Regions from separate parts of the Actinomadura napierensis genome, predicted to be linked through region 3. Evidence: riboswitches for the same ligand, from Rfam matches in the RefSeq annotation. Region 3 holds a riboswitch; each other region holds the start of a gene.
The links. Region 3 has a riboswitch for cyclic di-AMP ahead of ABD296_RS46350 (C40 family peptidase). Riboswitches for the same ligand answer to the same signal wherever they lie in the genome.

Region 1 (6,565 bases), on a different contig from region 3:
CCACGGGCGGCTCCATCCGTCTGACGGGCCTGCCCTTCGGCCCGGTCCTGAACGTCGGCGCGTACAGCACGGCGCGGCGCCCGTCGTCCAGCCCGAGGGAGCGGCGCAGCGCGTCGACCTCGGCGGCCAGCTCGGCGTCGCCGCCGACCCCGGTGACCAGCGGGTCGTTGCGCGGGTAGCCCGCCGGCAGCAGCTCGGCCCGGACGCCGAGCCCCTTGGCGAGGGTGTCCACGTCGTGGTCGGAGCGGACAAGGAAGCAGTCGAAGCGGTCGACCATCCGCGCGAGCCGGGTCCGGTCCGACGCGGGGCCGCTCTTCAGCCGGGGCTGGTCGAGCCCCATCAGCTTGTACGCCGACCCGTGCCAGGTCTGGATGTAGGTCGTCTCGGGGCGTTTGCGCAGGTCCGCCGGATAGCCCTGGTTGTCGATCCAGAACCGCGCCCGCGCCAGGGCAAGGTGGTAACGCCAGGAACCGCGTCTCACCAGCGTCGCGTCGGACGGGAACCCGTCCGTGGACGACGCGTACGACCAGACCGCCTCGACGGGGCGGCCCGAGCGGCGCAGCTCCCGGTAGATGTACTTCGGGTTGTCGGAGAACTGCCGGCCGAGGTGGCTCTCGAAGACCACCAGGCCCTTGCGGACGGGCAACCGGGTCAGCACCCGGTTGAACACCACCGCCTTGGTCCGGCCCGAGGTCAGCGTGCGGCGCACGGACCTCTCCAGCCGCCGCGCCCGCCTCCGGCCGAGCCGCGCCGGCGGGCTGGCGGCCGCGCGTGCGACGGCGCCGGCGGCGCGCCGCCTCCGCGGGTCGCCGGTCTGGAGCGTGAACGCCAGGTGCCCGCCCTCGGTGACGTAGGAGCACAGCGTGTCCCCCGCGAGGCGCGTCAGCCGGGGCCGGACGGGCAGTCCGACACCGGAGAGGTCCGGCGCGCCGGGGCCGGCGGGCGGCCCCGGCCGGGTGATCATCTCCTCACCGTCCGCCGTCACGCGGAGCCGGACGTCCCACACGGGATCGGCGAATCCGAGCGGCCGGACACGGGCGCGCGGATCGAACCGGGCCCGCCACGCCAGCCGGTCGCCCTCGTGGACGATCTCGGCGGGCACCCGGATCCGGCGGGCGCCGTGGCGCCGGTCGCGGAACTCCAGCGACGCCGCCAGCTTCGCGCCGGGCGGGACCCGGCCCAGCGGGTTCAGCACGTGCCCGGCCATGTGCGCGCGTCCGCCGCGCACCTCCAGCCGCGTCACGGTGGCGGCCGGCCGCAGCTCCTTGAGCGGGCACAGATGGAAGCCGAAGTCGGTGACGTCCAGGACGCGGCGCCCGAGGTCGCCGCGCGGCGGGCCCGCGCCCCAGAAGATCCGCCCGTCCCGCTCCACCAGCGGGGCGTGCAGCTCGCACCCCCGGTCCGGGAGGTACTCGGCCGCGGCGAGCGCCCCGGCCTGGTCGCCCTCCTTGATCAGGTAGGCGGCGATCGCGGGCAGCGGGTTCGCGGCCTCGAACACCACCGGGTCCAGCCCGGCCAGGTAGCCGGCGGCAAGATCCAGGAACCGGGCCCGGTAGACCGGGTCGCGGTCGCGCAGCTCGCGCAGGTAGAGCAGCAGGTCGTGGTTGACGAACTTGACGTCCTTGGCGTGCTTCAGCCCGTCCGCGCCGCGCAGCTCGAACAGCATGTCGATGCGCCGGTGGATCTCCAGCCGGTCGGCGAAGTTGTGCAGCTCGTCCCGCCGGTTGGAGATCGTCGGCATCACCGTCCGGTCCCGGACCAGCCAGTTGTAGACCCGGTGCGGGATCAGGGCCGTGCGCCGGGCCGCCAGGTAGGCCTCGGCGCTGAACAGCAGGTCCTCGTAGTGCAGCCGCTCCACGAACCGGAGCGCGCCGTCCTCCAGGAACTCCCGCCGGTAGAGCTTGTTGGTCGACAGCGTGTCGTAGAGCAGGTCGGGGTTCTCCTCCAGCGACCCGTACACCGCGCTCCGCTGGTACAGCCACGGGTACCAGGGGCGGACCCGGTCCTTGGCGCCCTCGGGCAGGTCCAGGAAGACCCGGTCGCAGCGCCCGGAGACCAGGTCCGCGCCGCTCTCCTGCGCGGCCGAGAGCAGGTTGAGGCAGGCGTGCGGGTCGAGCAGGTCGTCGCTGTCGAGGAACATCACGTACCGGCCGTCCGACCGTTCGACGCCGACGTTGCGCGGCCGGCCGCAGCCCCCGGAGTTGACCGGCAGGTGCACCGCCCGGACCCGGCCGGGGTGCGCGGCGGCGAGCCGCTCGGCGGCCTCCCCGGTGGCGTCGGTGCTCGCGTCGTCGACGACCACGGTCTCGACGCCGCCCAGCGACTGCGCCAGCGACGAGGCGACCGCCCGCGGCAGCCGCCGGGCGTCGTTGTAGGCGATCACCACCACGCTGACATCCGGGCGCACCCGCATGGGCCATCCCCTTCCGCTCCTCGGCGTGCAGGGATTCCTTTCCATCAAGGAGGCGTCAAGGGCCAACTCTGATCAAAAGCTGTCAATGCTTAGCATTACCCGACAGGCCCTGGCAGATCACCCCGGGAACGCCAAAGGCGCCCGGCCGGAACCGGGCGCCTTCTCTCCGCACAAAAATGATCTTTTCCGCGCGGTGGTGGCGATCAGGACTTGGCGTAGTCCGGGTATCCGTAGCCGACGACTTCGGACTTGTCGCGGACCTTCTCCTGGACGGCGTTGCCGGTGTTGCCCTCGACCGTGCTGATCGTCCCGTTGCCGTTGTCCTTGACGACGAGGCCGACGTGGTCGATACCGTCGATCCCGCCGCGGGACCCGTTCTGCCAGTCGAAGAACACGACCGCGCCCGGGCGGGCCTTCGTGCCCCACTTGCCCTCGTCCTTGAACCAGGTGGCGTGCTGGACGGTGTAGGCGTCCCAGCCCATGTTCCGCACGCCGGTCTGCGCGCTGAGCCAGGAGACGAACATGTCGCACCACTCGGCGCCCTTGTAGTCGCCGACGCTGCCGCCGTCGCGCCGGGCGGTCACCGCGGCGTGCGAGGTGGAGGCGTACCAGTCCGCGTACTTGGTGGACCCGTTCCGGCCCTCCTCCACGCCGACCTGCGACTTGGCCAGCTTGATCACGGTCGACGCGTCGACCGTGCTCGCCTTGCGCGCCGAGCGCCCGGACTCGGAGCGCTCGGACTTGAGGTGCTCGGACTTGACGTGCTCGGACCTGCCGGCGACCGCCCCCTCGCGGCTGACCGCGGCGGCGGCCTGCGCGGGGGTCTCGGCGGACGCGGTGTCCCCGCTCAGGGGGTTGAAGATCGCGAGTCCGACCGCCCCGGCCATCACACCCGCCACGGCGACGCCCACGGCCCGGTCCTCGGGGCTCATGCGGGCGAGCGCGGCGCGGGGGGCGGCGCCGTTCAGGCGCAGCGCGCTCAGTCGGGGGGCGATGTTCTCGAAAAGACGATCGAAACGACCGGTCATGCAGGGAATCTCCTTGTCTCCCATGACGCCTACCGGGTTAGCTGACGGATTCGGGCATGGAAGAGCCCTACGGCGCGTACTGACGGACGCGCCGATTCACCCCTGGAACCTTGGGTCCCCGGCTCCGTCCGGTCGGGTGGACCTGGACGGACTCGGCCTCGCACCGCGGAACGCGGTGCCGGATATTCGGATGTATCTCAGCGACTGATCTCGAGGAGGGCGCGCATCGTGTGGCGCGCGTCGCGTGCGGAGCCCGCTCCGCGACCCTCGGCCGCGCATGGAAGCGGCCGGCGTGCAACGCATGGAACGCGCTGCGTGATTCGGGAAAGAAGGTACCAACGCTCAGCGGAAAAGCAAACCAGGAGCAAAAGGATCTTTTGCCTGGTCAGCACCCCTCCGCGGGATGATCGAGCGCCCCCGGCCGCGCGCTCTCGGCGATCTTTGTCCGGAGCGCCGGAAACCCTTATGGGAAGGGCGATTTCGATAACCGTCGCGAGCGCCGGGAAAGGTAAAATGATCAAATGGCGATGGGCGGGCGCGGATGCGCGGACGCGGACCGGCGCGCGTCGCAGATCACACCGGCCCCGCCTTCCCCGCGCCGGTGTGCTGTGCATCACCCCTGGTCACCGGCGGGTCTGACCAGGGCATGATCACTCCACGTGCAGGGCGAACATCGTGGTGTCGTCGGCCGCCCGGTCGTGCTCCATCCGCGCCAGCACCTCGTCCAGCGCCAGTTCCGGCCCCGCCGAGGAATCCCGGAGAATGCCGGTGAGCCGCGCTATCCGCTCGTCCAGGTCGGCGTCGCGGCGCTCCACCAGCCCGTCGGTGTAAAGGAAGATCAGATCCCCCGGCCGCAGTTCCGTGGAGATCGTCTTGTACTCCCAATCCGGCAGGGCGCCGAGCAGCGGGTCGCGATAGACCTCCAGCGGCTCGGCGTGGCCGTCCCGCACCAGGATCGGCGGCAGGTGCCCGGCGCACGTCCACTCCATGACGCGCTGTTCCGGCCGGTAATGGCCGACGATGGCCGTCCCCGTCGCCGGCGGGTCCATGCTGCCGACCAGCTCGTTCAGCCAGCCCACCAGCCGCCCCGCCGGCTCGCCGGTGCACGACAGGCCCAGCAGCCCGTTGCGGCTGCGCGCCATCGACGCCGCCGCCGGCAGGCCGTGCCCCGCCGCGTCCCCGATCGCGAACAGCGCCCGGCCGTCCGGCATCGCGCGGGTGGCGAACCAGTCCCCGCCGATCCGCGCCGTGCTCTCGGCGGCCAGCGCCCGGATCGCCACGCGCAGCCCCGGCAGCTGCCCGACCTCCTCTTCGTCCGGCAGGATCGCCCGGCGCAGCGTCACCGCCACCTTGCGCTCCTGGGCCGTGCGCGCCTGCTGCTTCAGCATCTGCCGGCGGGTCTCCGCCAGCGCCCGCTCCACCCCGCGACGCCGGGTGATGTCCTGCGACACGATGTTGATCGACACCGGCAGCCCCGCGGCGTCCAGCACCGGCTCGGCGAACAGCCACAGATTCCGCCGCGCGCCGTCCTTGCCGATCACCCGGTGCTCGGCCTCCACCGGCTCCCGGCGGGAGAACATCGTCTGGACGGCCTCCTCCACCAGCGGCAGGTCGTCCTCGGCCACCACCTTCGGCAGGTCGTGCGGCGCGGGCGGCACCTCGTCCGGGCCCAGCCCGTAGTTGGCCAGCATCTGCGGCGTCCAGTCCGCCTGCCCGGTGACCAGGTCCCACTCGCCGAACCCGATCAGCGCCAGCCGCTCCACCCGCTCCAGCCGGCGCGCGCTGCGGTCCTCGCCGGAGTGGTACCGCCAGGTGACGCAGACGCCCGTCGGCACCTGGACGCACCGCACGCTCATCCGCGACGAGCGCGACAGCCCGCCCTGGACGGTCGAGTACATGATCGAGTCGCGGTCCAGGGTCGTCCCGCCCTCCAGCACCGCGACGTACTCCTCGAACAGCCCGCTGAGCGCCGCGCCCGGGTCCGTCCGCAGCAGCCGCAGCCCGGTCAGCTCCTCGGGGCCGCGCCCGAACAGGTCGCGCGCGGCCCCGTTGAGCTCGGCGTACAGGAAGTCCTGGACCTCGCCGTCCGGACCCCGCACCGGCACCAGGTGCGCCGCCGAATCCAGGGTCCCGTCCAGCAGCCCCCGCGCCACCGGGTCCGCGGGCAGGTCCGCGATGAGGCCGTCGTCCCCACCGGTGTCCTCGGCCGCCAGCCGGTGCAGCAGGTCCTCGGCCTCGGACACCACGCCCCGCTGGGCCGTGCCCTCCGCGCGGGGCGCCCGCCTCCCGGCCACCACCGCGCCCTCCGTCCCGGCGCCCCCGCCCTGGACGACCATGGCCGCCGCCTCCGGCAGCTCCATCTCCAGGTCGCGGGCGAGCCAGATGAGGTGCTGCAGGGCCTCGCCGGGCGGCACCCCCAGCCGACGGGCCAGCACCACGCGCGCCTCGGCCATGACCGCACGGTCGTGCGCCGCCCCCCGCAGCCCCTCGAGGTCCGCCGCGTGCACTCCGGGCGGTCCCCACGTGCCGTCCGCTTCCGACACCCCAGTCCCCCATTCGGCGTTTCATGCCCTGGGAGAAAAAAGCTACATACGTCGGCGAAGGTCCGTTGGCCGCCATCTTCGTTAGCAGCCCGGATCTTTACCCGTCTTTTTCTTTTCGCCCCGATAAGACCGCTTTCACTGACCTTCCGGGAACGAACCCATGGGCGTCCCTGTGACCCGCATCACACGTCCGGCCAGCGACGTCACACGCCCCGCCGCCACCTCGACGGACGTCCCCTCCGGATGCAAGGTCAACACTACGACGATCTTGCCCCCGACCAGCCCCGTCGTGTGCAGCGCGGGTCGCCCGAGCCCCAGCGCCTCCGGCGCCGGCCGCCCGTCCGGCACGTCCTCGAACCCCGACCACCCCTGCTTGACCGCCCACCGTCCGGGCAACGCCTTCGGAATGCCGAAGACCTGATCGAACCCGTCCGCGCCCCTAGCGGCCATCCTCCGCAACTCCCGCAGAACGAACCGCCCCTCCGGCACCCCCGCCGCATACCGATAAACCCGCACCACATCACCAGCACTTATCCCCGTGTAACCCCACCACCCGGACATGCCCTCCGGCGGCGGCACCG
Region 2 (6,565 bases), on a different contig from region 3:
CAACTTCCGCAACGAGGGCGCCGACTCCACCCACAACCCCGAGTTCACGATGCTCGAGGCGTACGGGACGTACCTCGACTACAACGACATGGCCGACCTGACCCAGCGGATGTACCAGAAGGCGGTCGTCGCCGCCCTCGGCACGTCCGTGGTCGTCCACGACGGCGTCGAGATCGACCTCGGCCTGCCCGAATGGCCGCGGATCACGCTGTACGGGTCGGTGTCGGAGGCGCTCGGCGAGGAGATCACCCCGCACACGCCGATCGAGACCGTCCGCAAGCTCGCCGACGCCCGCGGCATCACCTGGGACCCGAAGTGGGGCCAGGGCAAGCTCGTCCAGGAGATCTTCGAGGAGCTGATCGAGCACACCCTCGTCCAGCCGACGTTCGTCATGGACTACCCGGTGGAGACCTCGCCGCTGACCCGCCAGCACCGCGCGGAACCGCTGCTCACCGAGAAGTGGGACCTGATCGGCTTCGGCACCGAGCTCGGTACCGCCTACTCCGAGCTGGTCGACCCCGTCGAGCAGCGCCGCCGGCTCACCGAGCAGTCGCTGCTGGCGGCGGGCGGCGACCCCGAGGCGATGCAGCTGGACGAGGACTTCCTGCGCGCGCTGGAGTACGCGATGCCGCCGACCGGCGGGATGGGCGCTGGCATCGACCGGATGATCATGGCGTTCACCGGCAGGGGCATCCGCGACACGATCCTGTTCCCGCTGGTCAAGCCCGAATAGTCACCGGCAGGTCGCGCAGCCCGCGCAGGACGAGGTTGTCGCGGTACACCAGGTCGCCGTCCCCGGCCGCGAGGGCCACGTCGCGCTCGAAGAGCTTCTTCAGCGCGATCTGGCCCTCCAGCCGGGCCAGTGGCGCGCCGAGGCAGAAGTGGACGCCGTGCCCGAACGACAGGTGGCGCGGCGCGTCCCGTCCCTCGGCGTAGCGGAGCAGGGCGAGCCGGTCGGGGTCGGTGAACACCGACGGGTCCCGGTTGGCGGCGCCCGTCAGCAGCAGGACGAGCCGTCCCCGCTCGATCACGGTGCCGCCCAGCTCGGCGTCCTCCAGCGCGGCCCGCAGCGTCAGCTGGACGGGCGGGTCGTAGCGGAGCAGCTCCTCCACGGCCGCCGCGACGTTTTCCGGGTGCTCCCGGAACACCGCGAGCTGCTCCGGATGCCGCAGCAGCGCCAGCGCGCCGTTCCCGATCAGGTTGACGGTCGTCTCATGGCCCGCGACGAGCAGCAGCACGCACGTCGCGAGCAGTTCCTCTTCCGACAGGACGTCGCCGCCGTCCGAGACGCCGACCAGCGCGCTCAGCAGGTCGTCGCGCGGCTCCGCGCGGCGCTCGGCGGCCAGCTCGCGGAAGTAGGCGGCGAACTCCGCGCGCGCCTCGTCGCGCAGCGCGATCTCCGCCTCCGGCAGCAGGAAGTCGGGGTCCAGGCCGCGGGCGAGGGCGTCCGACCAGCCCTTGAACAGGTCCCGGTCGCGCGGCGGGACGCCCAGCATCTCGCTGATCACGATGACGGGCAGCGGGTACGCCAGCGCCGAGATCAGGTCGACCTCGCCGGACACCCCGTCCAGCAGCTCGTCCACCAGCGCCTCGACGCGCGGCCGCAGCCGCTCGACCAGCCGCGGCGTGAACGCCTTGCTGACCAGCCGGCGCAGCCGCGTGTGGTCCGGAGGGTCCATCGTCAGGAAGGAGCGGTTCCGCTGCGGCGCCTCCCGCCACAGGCCGCCGCCCTCGGGCCGGTGCCCGAACCGCGGGTCGCGCAGCGCCTGCTCGCACAGTTCGTAGGACGTGCTCACCCACAGGCCCACGGCCGTCTGCCGCAGACTGCCGCCCGCCGCGAGGCCCCGGTAGTGCGCGTAGGGGTCGGCATGGAACGCCGGATCGGACGGGTCGAATCCCAGGATCGCCGCCGCGTCCGCGTCCTGCCCCGATGCCCCCGCCACCTGTTCCCGCGTGTCCGTCATAGGGCAAGTCACCCGAAATTAAGACGCGATGTCAATAGTGACGAGGGTCAGGCCGATTCGCGGACGACCAGTTCCGGAGCGAGGACGACCTGGCGATGCTGGTGCGACTTGCCCTCCCGGATCTCGGCCATGGCCAGCTCCGCGGCCTCCCAGCCGAGCGCCCGGCGCGGCTGCTTGACCGTGGTCAGCGGCACCGCGGCGCTGGCAGCCAGCTCGATGTCGTCGTAGCCGACCACCGCGATGTCGGCCGGGACGCGCGCGCCGAGCCGGGTCAGCTCGTTGATCAGCCCGATGGCCAGCAGGTCGTTCGCGCAGAACACCCCGTCCGGGGTCGGTGACATGTCCAGGACGCGCCGCGCCGCGCGCCGGCCCTCGGTCGGGCTCAGCGCGTCCTGGATCAGCACGGGCGGCTTCCCCAGACCGGCCTCGACGAGCGTGCGGGCCGCGCCGTCGCGGCGCTCGACGCAAGGCTGCGGTTCGGGCGCGCCGGTGACGAACGCGATCCGCTCGCGTCCGATGCCGAGCAGATGCGCGGCGGCCAGCTCCCCTCCCGCGACGTGGTCGACATGCACCGCGCACGCGTCGGAGACGTCCCGGTCCATCAGCACGACGCTCAACCCGGCGGCCCGCAGCCGCCGGATCCCGGCCGGACCCAGCCCGACCGGGACGATCAGGGCGCCCGCGGCGTGCTGCTCGTCCAGCAGTTCCAGCGAACGGGCCTCTTTGGCGGCGGAATGGTCGCTGGACAGCCAGAGGGCGTCGTGGCCCGCCGCGTTGAGCGCCTCCTCGGCGCCGCGCACCACGTCCGCCGCGTAGGGATTGGCGAGGTCCTCGACGACGACGCCGAACAGGCGGCGCGGCTCGTCGCCGAACTCGCCCGCGGTGCGATCGGGGCCCGTCCGGAGCCGGCGAGCCGACTCGTTCCGGACGAAACCGAGCTCCTCGATCGCCGCGCGGACACGGTCACGGGTAGCTTCGGCCACGAGATCTGGCCGGTTTAGGACATTCGAAACGGTCCCAACTGAGACCCCGGCACGCCTCGCGACCTCGCGGATACTGGTCTGTGGCAAGTCGCTCCTCGTCCGCCCCGGTGGTGTTTCCCCAGGTAGTTGGGCTTTCCTGTGTCAATCCCCGAAAACCCGGTCACGCATTGCGACCATCCGGGCACAGATAGCACTTAACCAGCGCTTGACGGGCCGGATCCGGCCGCCTAGCGTTCCGAGCCGAAGCGTAGCTTGAAACGATTCACGATCTTCGTCCGCGGCGAGATCCGGTGAGTCCAGGGAGGAAGGACGGGTTCGGAACGGCGAGCCAGACCCGCCCCTGCCAACGTGGCCAACGACTGAATCGTCACCCGGAGTTCCCCCGCAAGCCCCCGCAATCGGCCTAACGGCCACCTCCGGCCAAGCTTCGCGAGACAGCAAAGGAACCGAACCGATGATCTAGTCCGGAAGGCTCCGGACCCGGCAACCCAACGCATGCAGATCGAGGCCCAACCCGTGCCTGTGCAGCGGACGGCTGCATCCCCGCGGTCATCAACCACGGACGAGGGAGGACGGAGTGGAAACAGCCACACTCGATTTCGGGCTGAGCGACGAGGAGATCAGGTTGCTCTCCCAGATCGCCAGCGGTGTCACCGCTGATGTGGCGGCTCGCAAGCTGGAACTGAGCGCGCGGACCCTGCGCCGCCGGCTGCGCAACATCTGCGACCGGCTGGAGGTCAACACCCCTATCGAGGCCGTGGTGTGGGCGGCCCGAAGGCAGCTCATCTAGCGCGACCCGACGACGCCCGTCAGGGGACGGCGGGCGTCACCCGGAAACCAGCCCGACCGGAAGCAAGTCCAGCGATGCGAACTCGTCCGACCCCGCAGCGGCGGCGCCGAACCCCTGACAGGTAGGTCCCTGGCAGAAAGCGCCGCCGCGGGACGAGTTCGATTTCACTGCATTGCCCTTGGCGGTCGGGCGCTGGGGCGCCCTCCCTTCAACGGGCAAAGCGGCGATCGCTGCATCGCTCCGACTCGCCCTGGGGGCTCGCTTCGCGATCGGATTCTCGCTTCGCTCGAATCCGGCTTCGCACGCGATCGCATCGTTGCGGTCCGCTCCGGCTGAGGTTAAGACGCGTTTCCACGGCGGTCCGGCGTGGTTCAGGTTCGGGCGGTTTGTTCTTTGTGGGGGGTCAGGCGACTCGGACTACGCCGGCTATGGGGCGGCCGGACAGGGAGGCGATGCGGACGACGTCGCCGGTGTGGGGGGCGTGGATCATCTTGCCGCCGCCGACGTACATCCCCATGTGGTGCAGGTCGGAGTAGAAGAAGATGAGGTCGCCCGGCCTCATCTGGCTCTCCGAGACGTGGGTCCCGGCGTTCCACTGGCTGCCGGTGTAGTGCGGCAGGTTGATGCCGACCTGCTTGTAGGCCCACATCGTCAGGCCCGAGCAGTCGAACGTGGTCGGGCCGGCCGCGCCCCAGACGTACGGCCTGCCGAGCTTGCTCATCGCGTACCGCAGCGCCTGCGCGGCCTTCCCGTCGCCGATGACGGGCAGCTTCGCCAGCAGGCTCGGGTCCTTCTTGACGGCCTTGCCGCGGACCTTCTCGTAGGCGGAGGTGACCTTCTTCTTCTGCTCGGTGAGCTGCGTCTTCAGCTGCGTCACCTGCTGGGTGCGCTCCTCCGCGGACTTGCGCGCGCGCTGGGCGGACTGCATCGCCTGCATGAGGCCGAGGACCTGGGTGCTGTCCTGGGTGGCGAAGTAGTTGAGCGTCGCGGCCTGGTCCAGGACGGCCTGCGGGTCCTGGGCGGAGATGAACGAGACCGTGGGGTCGGTGCCGCCCTGCATGTAGCTGGTGGCGGCCAGCTCGCCGACCTTCTCGCGCAGGCCCTCCAGGGACTTCTGCTGGCGCGTGGCGTTGGTAGCGGCGACCTTGGCCGCCCGCTGCGACTGCTGCAGCTTCACCTTCAGGCCGTTGTACTGCTCGGTGAGCTGCTCCAGCTGGTCCGCGAGCTTGAACGCCTGGTCCTTCAGCTCCTTGGCCGACGGGTCGGGGTCGGCGTGCGCCGCGGGGAACGAATGGGGGGCCACCACGTGGGGTGTGATGGAAAGGGCGGTGAGCGCGCCGGCGATCGTGAGCGCCCGGACGCGGAAACGAGCCGTCCGCACCAAATCTCCTCTCCTTGTCCGCCTACCGAGTTAGCTGACGGGTTCGGGCCGGAGCAGCCCGTCCGCTGAGCGCGCGCGGATTTCGGTCCACGCGGCTGCGGATTCACCCCAGACGGAATCGGTTCGGGGCGGTCCCCGAACGCTCCGAAAGTGGGTCCCCGGCTCCTCGGGGCGCCGGCTGCGGCCCGTGGACTCGGCGGTTCGGCCTCCGTTTCGCGGAAGGCCGACGTCAGAGCGGGACACTAACGGAACCGCCAGGGGATGCCAACCAGAACATGCGAATTCGCAGGTCGTGGCGGACGGTGCGTGGGGTTAACGCCGGATTTGACGGCCCTTGGCGGGCCGGCGAGGGCCTTGGGGCCGGTGCGGTGCGCTCAGCGCGGCCGCCGGTGGCCGGGACCGGGCGGGGCGTTCGGTAACCTCGCCTGTTTGTGGAAGTCGTGATCAGGCGTGCCCGTACCGCCGACGTTCAGGGGATCCGCAGGCTGGTCGATCTGTACGCCGGGTCGGGGCGACGCCTGCTCAAGAAGTCCGCGGTGAAGCTGTACGAGGACGTCCAGGAGTACTGGGTCGCCGAGGACGTCGAGGGAACGGGCCCGGGGGAGGCCGGCCCCATCGTGGCGTGCGGGGCGCTCCACGTGATGTGGGAGGACCTGGCGGAGGTCCGCTCGGTCGCCGTCGACAAGGGGTACGGCGGACGCGGGATCGGGCACCGCATCGTCGCGCGGCTCCTGGAGACCGCGCGGGAACTCGGCGTTCGGCGGGTGTTCTGTCTTACCTTCGAAGTGGAGTTCTTCGCGCGCCATGGTTTCCAGCAGATCCTCGGTACTCCGGTGGCGCCGGAGGTGTACGAGGAACTCCTCCGCTCCTACGACGAAGGCGTTGCAGAGTTCTTGGACCTCGACAGGGTCAAGCCCAATACGTTGGGAAACACCCGGATGTTGCTTCGCCTGGAGGACTGACCCAGATGAGTGATTCCCCCAACCGCGGGCGGCCTTACCAACCGCCGCAGGGGCAGGGTTCGTACGGACCGCCGCCCCCGTACCAGGGTTCCCAGCAATGGCAGCAGCCCGAGCGGCAGGGGCAGGCTCAGCCGCCCGCGCAGCAGTGGCAGCAACAGCAGCAGCCTCCGTCCCACCAGCAGTGGCAGAACCCGCAGCAGGACCAGTGGCAGCAGCCGTCGTACGAGTCCTATGAGCAGCCGGCCTACGACCAGTACGGCGGGTCCTCCGGCGGGGACATGCCGCTGGCGCCCATCATGCGGCGCGCGGGCGCCCGGCTCATCGACAACGCGCTCGTGGCGGTCTTCGGGTTCGCGCTCGTCCTTCCCATCACGATCGGCGCGTTCGGGTTGGGCAAACCCGGTAGCAAGACCGAGGACGAGGGCGGCGTCTGGAACTGGCCCATCATCTTCACGCTGTTCGCGGTCCTGTCGGTACTGCCGTTC
Region 3 (6,565 bases):
CTCCCGCGTCACCGCCGATCCCGGCAGTTCAGTCGAAATTGCCGAGCGCGTCACCGGTGATTCGGCACGCATCGGGCGGTCGCTCAACGGAACCGGCGCTTGCCGATCACCAGCAGGACGTCGCGCAGCGCGTCCGCCGCGTCGCGGACGGCCGCCTCGGGCACCCCGGCCATGGCCTCCCGGTGTGCGCGCGCCGAGGCGTCCAGCGCCAGGGCGGTGACGCGCAGGCCATCGGGGGTGAGCTGGACGAAGCGGCTGCGGGCGTCGCCGGTGTTGGCCTCCCGCTCGATGTGGCCGGCCTTCTGCAGCCGCTGGAGCACGTTGCTGGTGCCGCCGGAGGTGAGGAACGCCGACCGGGTCAGCTCGCTCGGCCGCAGCCGGTACGGTTCGCCGGCCCTGGTCAGCACGGTCAGCACCTCGAACTCGGCGTAGGTGAGGCCGAGGTCGGCCAGCTCCCCGCGCAGCGCCTGCTGGACGAGCGCCCCGATGCGCGAGGCGCGTTTGCTGACCTCCAGCATCGCGATGACGTCCTCGCCGAGGCCGTCCCGCCGCCAGGCCGCGGCCAGCTCGTCCACCTCGTCCCGGGGCCCGCCGTCGTCATCGCGCACATCCCGAGAATACTCGTCCACCGCATTGCTTTTTAAAAAGCTTTTCTTTAAGCTTCGAGTCATGACAACCTCCCTGCTTCTCCGCAACGGCACGGTCATCGACACCGCTCCGGCGCCCGGCGTCCTGGGACGCGCGGACGTGCTCGTAGAGGACGGGCGGATCGCCGCCGTCGGCCCCGCGCTGGCCGCGCCGGCCGGGGCCGAGGTGCTGGACGCGACCGGCCGGATCGTGATGCCGGGCTTCGTCGACACCCACCGGCACACCTGGCAGACCGGGATCCGCGCGATCCTCCCCGACAGCACACTGCCCGCCTACCTGCAGCGCGTCCTCGGCGAACTGGCACCGCGCTACCGTCCCGACGACGTGTACACCGGGACCCTCGCCGGCGCCCTGGAGTGCCTCGACTCCGGCATCACGACCGTCGTCGACTGGTCGCACATCATGTTCAGCCCCGACCACACCGACGCCGACATCGCCGCGCTCCGGGCGTCCGGCGTCCGCGCCGTGTTCGGCTACTGCTACGGCGGCGGCGGCGACCTTGACGCGCTCACCGCCGAGACGGCCCGCGTCCGCCGCGAGTACTTCGACACCCCGGCCGGGACCGTGTCGATGTGGCTGGCCGCGCTCGGCCCGGAGATCGCCGGCGGCGAACGCGCGCTCGCCGAATGGCGGCTGGCCCGCGACCTGGACCTGCCGGTCACCGTCCACATGGGCGGCCACGGGGCCGAGAGCGCCGCGCGGGGGCTGGCGTTCCTGGAGGACAACGGCCTGCTCGGCCACCCCGCCATGTACGTGCACGCCAACTTCTACACCGACGACGCGTTCAAGAGGATCGCCGCCAACGGCGGCACCGTCTCCGCCACGCCCGGCGTCGAGGCGGCCCTCGGCATCGGCGACCCGGCCACCGGACGCTCGCACGCCGCCGGCGTCCCGACCGGCCTCGGCGCCGACACCGTCGCCAGCGGCCCCGGCGACATGTTCGGCGTCATGCGGGCGGCCTACTTCCTGGAGCGCGCCCGCCCGGGCGGCGCCGGCACCTGGTTCACCACCGCGCAGGCCCTCCGCGCCGCGACCCTCGGCGGCGCCGAGACGGCCGGGCTCGCCGGCGTCACCGGATCCCTCACGCCGGGCAAGCAGGCCGACCTCGTCGTCCTGCGCACCGACAGCCTCGGGATGGCGGCGGCGCACGACCCGATCGCGGCCGTCGTCCTGTCCGCCGAGACGCGCCATGTCGACACGGTCATCGTCGGCGGCCGGGTCGTGAAGCGGGCCGGAGTACTGCAAGGCCACGACGTCCCGTCCCTGCTGAGCGCGCTGGAGGCGTCGGCGGGGCGCCTCGCCGCCGCCTGACGCCCGGCGGAATTCCGGCGAGGACCGTCGGCACCGCGTGGCATGCTGGCGGCGTGGAATCCGAGATACGCGTCCGCATCGCCGACGACCTGCTGATGTTCCTGCCCGCCGCCCGCCGCGAACCGCTGCGCCGGGTGCCGTGGGACGGGACGTCGACGCTCGGGCACGTCGTGGAGTCGCTCGGAGTCCCGCTCCCCGAGGTCGGCCGGCTGACCGTCCGCGGCGAGCCCGCCGGGGCGTCCGTCCGCCCGGCCGCCGGCGACGAGGTCCGCGTGGACGCCGTGCCCCGCCCCCAGCCGGTCCCGCTGGAGCCCGGCCAGGAGGCGCCCCGCTTCCTGCTCGACGTCCACCTGGGCACGCTGGCGCGCCGGATGCGGCTCCTCGGCCTCGACACCGCCTACCACAACGACATGGACGACCCGGCGCTGGTCGTCCAGGCGAACGCGGAGCGCCGCGTCCTGCTCACCCAGGACCGCGGCCTCCTGCGCCGCCGCGCGCTCTGGTTCGGCGCCTACGTCCGCGGCTCCCGCCCCGACGACCAGCTCCGCGACCTCCTGGACCGCTTCGCGCCCGTCCTCAGCCCCTGGACGCGCTGCACCGCCTGCAACGGCGTCCTGCTCCCCGTCGACAAGCAGGAGATCGAGCGCGACCTCGAAGCGGGCACCCGCCGCAGCTACGACGTCTACGGCCGCTGCGCCGACTGCGGCCAGGTGTACTGGCGCGGCGCCCACGGCGACCACCTTGAGAAGATCGTCGAAGAGGCGACCCGCCGGGTCGAGGCGGCCCGCACCGGAACCGTCCGGGCGGAACCCGCCGTCTCAGAATGACCGGGCGGAACGGGAGGGGCTGGTCACCATCGGCGATCTGGTAGTCGTGGGCGCGGCGATCATCCGGGACGGGCGGCTGCTCGCCGCGCAGCGGGCCGAGCCGCCGCACATGGCCGGCGGCTGGGAGCTGCCCGGCGGCAAGGTGGACCCGGGCGAGTCCGACGAGGACGCCGTCGTCCGCGAGTGCCACGAGGAGCTCGCCATCAAGATCCGCCCGCTCCGCCGCGTCGGCGGCGACTGGCGGCTGAGCGAGCGCGCCCTCCTGCGCGTCTGGACCGCCGAGATCGTCGAGGGCGAGCCGCAGGCCTTGGAGCACCTGGCCCTCCGCTGGCTCACCCGCGACGACCTGTACGACGTCGCCTGGCTCCCCGGCGACCGCCCCGTCATAACCGAACTGGAACCCGACCTCCGCCCGACCGCCAAGGGCTAGGAGATTCGATTCGCGCCGGCGTAGTCGGAGCGGGTGGACAGTTTGGAGATCTTCACCACATCGCCGGTCTGCGGGGCCTGGAGGAACTTGCCGTCGCCGACGTAGATGCCCATATGGTGCAGGTTGCTGCCGAAGTAGACCAGGTCGCCGGCGCGCAGCGAGCCGCGGGAGACCTTGCTGCCGAGCTGGTAGAGGTCGCCGGTGTAGTGCGGCAGGCCGGACTTGCCGACCTGGGCGTAGGCCCAGACGACGAGGCCGGAGCAGTCGAAGGAGCTCGGGCCGGCGGCGCCCCAGACGTAGGGGCTGCCGAGCTTGGTGAGGGCCTTGCGGGCCATCTTGGCGGGCAGGTCCGAGCCCTTGATCGTGGCGGTGAGGCCGGACTTGGGGTCGGTGGTGTGGGTGGTGGTGAGCTTGTCGAGGCGCTTGACGACCTCGTCCACCTTGGCCTTGGCGGCCTTGCGGGCGGCCTGCACCTTGGCCTGGGCCTGCTTGACCTGCTCGGTGCGGTCCTGGGCGGCGCGCTGGGCGGCCTCGGCCTGGTCGACCTGCTTCTGCAGGGCGAGGACGGTGGTGGCCTGGTTCTGCTGGAGGTAGGCGGAGTCGGAGAGGCTGTCGGCGCTGCCGCCGGAGCTGAAGATCGCGTCGGGCCCGCCGCTCATGTAGTTGGCGGCGGCCAGCTGCGCGAGCCGCTGCCGGGCGGGCGCGGTCTGCTTGAGCAGCTGCTGCGCGTACTTGGCGGCGGCCTGCTCGGCCTTGACGGCGTGGCCGAGGTCGACGCGCGTCTTGTTGTACTGCTCGGTGAGCGTCTCCGCCTCGTCGTTCAGCTCTTTCAGGCTCTGCTTCAGGCCCTTCTCCGTGGTGGGGAGGGGACTGGGCGTGCCGGTGGCCGACGGGGCGGCGGCGGGGCCGAAGGGGGTCGCGGCGTGCGCGGCGACGGGCGCGGTGGCGCCGAGGCCGGCGAGCAGCAGTGCTGCGGCGGTCACGGTCGGCGCGACGCGCCGCCGGTGAACGGGGTCCGGTGCCAAGCCGGTGTTCTCCTCTCCTCGCTCGCCTACCGGGTTAGCTGACGGGTTCGGGCCAGGAGTCGCCCTACGACGTGCGTCGATTCACCCCAGGGGGATGGGTCCCCGGTTCGCCCGCGGGTGGGTGCCGCGGGGGATTCGGCGGTCCGGCCGCAGCCCCGGGGGGTGGGGCTCCGGACGACCGGATCTCGGGAAGATTACAAAGGATGGACAAAGATGGCCAATCGGGGCCCCTGTGAGGCATGGGAACGGGCGGCTCGGGGCGGGTTGCGCCCTGCGCCAAGTAGAATGAAGGTAGCCGCGCGTCTGCGGCGACTCCCGAACTCTCACGCAAGGCGAGCCCGCATGCCCATCTCCACGCGCGACGACCTCCGGAACGTCGCGATCGTCGCCCATGTCGACCACGGCAAGACGACGCTGGTCGACGCCATGCTCTGGCAGTCCGGTGCCTTCCGCGAGAACCAGGACGTCGACGACCGCGTCATGGACTCCAACGACCTGGAGCGCGAGAAGGGCATCACCATTCTCGCCAAGAACACCGCCGTCCGGCACAACGGCATGACCATCAACATCATCGACACGCCCGGCCACGCCGACTTCGGCGGCGAGGTCGAGCGCGGCCTGTCCATGGTGGACGGCGTCGTCCTGCTGGTGGACGCCAGCGAGGGCCCGCTGCCGCAGACCCGGTTCGTGCTGCGCAAGGCCCTGGAGGCCAAGCTGCCGGTGATCCTGGTCGTGAACAAGACCGACCGTCCCGACGCCCGCATCGACGAGGTCGTGGACGAGACGTACGAGCTGTTCATGGACCTCGACGCCACCGAGGAGCAGATCGACTTCCCGATCGTGTACGCCTCGGGCCGGGCCGGGCGCGCGTCGCTCGCCAAGCCCGCCGACGGCGGCATGCCCGACAGCGAGGACCTGGAGCCGCTGTTCTCGGTGATCACCGAGACGATCCCGGCGCCGTCCTACGACCCGGACGGGCCGCTGCAGGCGCACGTGACGAACCTGGACGCCTCCAGCTACCTCGGCCGGATCGCGCTGTGCCGGGTGCACGCCGGGACGATCAAGAAGGGCCAGCAGGTCGCCTGGTGCCGGCACGACGGCAGCATCGAGAAGGTGAAGATCACCGAGCTGCTGATGACCGAGGCGCTCGCCCGCAAGCCCGCCGACGAGGCGGGGCCGGGCGACATCATCGCGATCGCTGGCATCCCGGAGATCATGATCGGCGACACCATCGCCGACCCGGAGGACCCGCGCCCGCTGCCGCTGATCACGGTGGACGAGCCCGCGATCTCCATGACGATCGGCACCAACACCGGACCGATGGCCGGCCGCGAGAAGGGCACCAAGGTCACCGCCCGGATGGTGAAGGACCGCCTCGACCGGGAGCTGGTCGGCAACGTGTCGATCAAGGTGCTGCCGACCGAGCGGCCGGACGCCTGGGAGGTGCAGGGCCGCGGCGAGCTGGCGCTGGCGATCCTGGTGGAGAACATGCGCCGGGAGGGCTACGAGCTGACCGTCGGGAAGCCGCAGGTCGTCGCCAAGGAGATCGACGGCAAGAAGCACGAGCCGGTCGAGCGGCTCACCGTCGACATCCCCGAGGAGCACCTCGGCGCGGTCACGCAGCTGCTGGCGGTCCGCAAGGGCCGCATGGAGCACATGACCAACCACGGCACCGGCTGGATCCGGATGGAGTTCCTGGTCCCGGCCCGCGGCCTGATCGGGTTCCGCACCGAGTTCATGACCGAGACGCGCGGCACCGGCATGGCGCATCACGTGTTCGAGTCCTACGAGCCGTGGTTCGGCGAGCTGCGCACCCGGCCGTCCGGCTCGCTGGTCGCCGACCGGTCCGGCGCCGCGACCGCGTACGCGATCACGAACCTGCAGGAGCGCGGCACGTTCTTCGTCGGGCCGACCACCGAGGTGTACGAGGGCATGATCGTCGGGGAGAACTCGCGCTCCGACGACATGGACGTCAACATCACCAAGGAGAAGGCCAAGACCAACATCCGGTCCTCGACGTCCGACATCGCCGAGACGGTGACCCCGGCGCGCCTGCTGACGCTGGAGCAGTCGCTGGAGTTCTGCCGTGAGGACGAGTGCGTCGAGGTGACCCCCATGGCCGTCCGGATCCGCAAGGTGGTGCTCGACGCCAAGGAGCGCGAGCGGACGCGCGCCCGCACCAAGCGCGCCGGCTAGCCGCCGGGAGACCTGAGGGCTCGCTCAAGCACGGTCAGGGTGCGAGCCGCCAGGCGAGCACCCTGGGCCGGGGTTGTGCCAACAGGGGCGGCCCCGCGGTTCCGAGAACCGCGGGGCCGCGCCCTTTT

Region 1: it holds a riboswitch for cyclic di-AMP, as region 3 does, so the genes downstream of both, ABD296_RS05990 (CHAP domain-containing protein) here and ABD296_RS46350 (C40 family peptidase) in region 3, are expected to answer to the same signal.
Region 2: it holds a riboswitch for cyclic di-AMP, as region 3 does, so the genes downstream of both, ABD296_RS13905 (NlpC/P60 family protein) here and ABD296_RS46350 (C40 family peptidase) in region 3, are expected to answer to the same signal.

What each region holds. Positions count from the first base shown of each region.
Region 1 is NZ_BAAAMR010000006.1:143,866-150,430, forward strand. It holds gene ABD296_RS05985 (bifunctional glycosyltransferase/CDP-glycerol:glycerophosphate glycerophosphotransferase) at 1-2,413, opposite strand, end outside; gene ABD296_RS05990 (CHAP domain-containing protein) at 2,617-3,441, opposite strand; cyclic di-AMP (ydaO/yuaA leader) riboswitch at 3,454-3,609, opposite strand; gene ABD296_RS05995 (PP2C family protein-serine/threonine phosphatase) at 4,092-5,894, opposite strand; gene ABD296_RS06000 (hypothetical protein) at 6,120-6,565, opposite strand, start outside.
Region 2 is NZ_BAAAMR010000020.1:31,629-38,193, reverse strand. It holds gene lysX (bifunctional lysylphosphatidylglycerol synthetase/lysine--tRNA ligase LysX) at 1-733, shown strand, start outside; gene ABD296_RS13920 (cytochrome P450) at 720-1,964, opposite strand; gene ABD296_RS13915 (LacI family DNA-binding transcriptional regulator) at 2,012-3,034, opposite strand; gene ABD296_RS13910 (LuxR C-terminal-related transcriptional regulator) at 3,468-3,737, shown strand; gene ABD296_RS13905 (NlpC/P60 family protein) at 4,141-5,118, opposite strand; cyclic di-AMP (ydaO/yuaA leader) riboswitch at 5,122-5,327, opposite strand; gene ABD296_RS13900 (amino-acid N-acetyltransferase) at 5,550-6,080, shown strand; gene ABD296_RS13895 (RDD family protein) at 6,086-6,565, shown strand, end outside.
Region 3 is NZ_BAAAMR010000171.1:5,087-11,651, reverse strand. It holds gene ABD296_RS46370 (MarR family winged helix-turn-helix transcriptional regulator) at 84-608, opposite strand; gene ABD296_RS46365 (amidohydrolase family protein) at 670-1,959, shown strand; gene ABD296_RS46360 (Mut7-C RNAse domain-containing protein) at 2,013-2,786, shown strand; gene ABD296_RS46355 ((deoxy)nucleoside triphosphate pyrophosphohydrolase) at 2,833-3,216, shown strand; gene ABD296_RS46350 (C40 family peptidase) at 3,213-4,241, opposite strand; cyclic di-AMP (ydaO/yuaA leader) riboswitch at 4,249-4,375, opposite strand; gene typA (translational GTPase TypA) at 4,584-6,437, shown strand.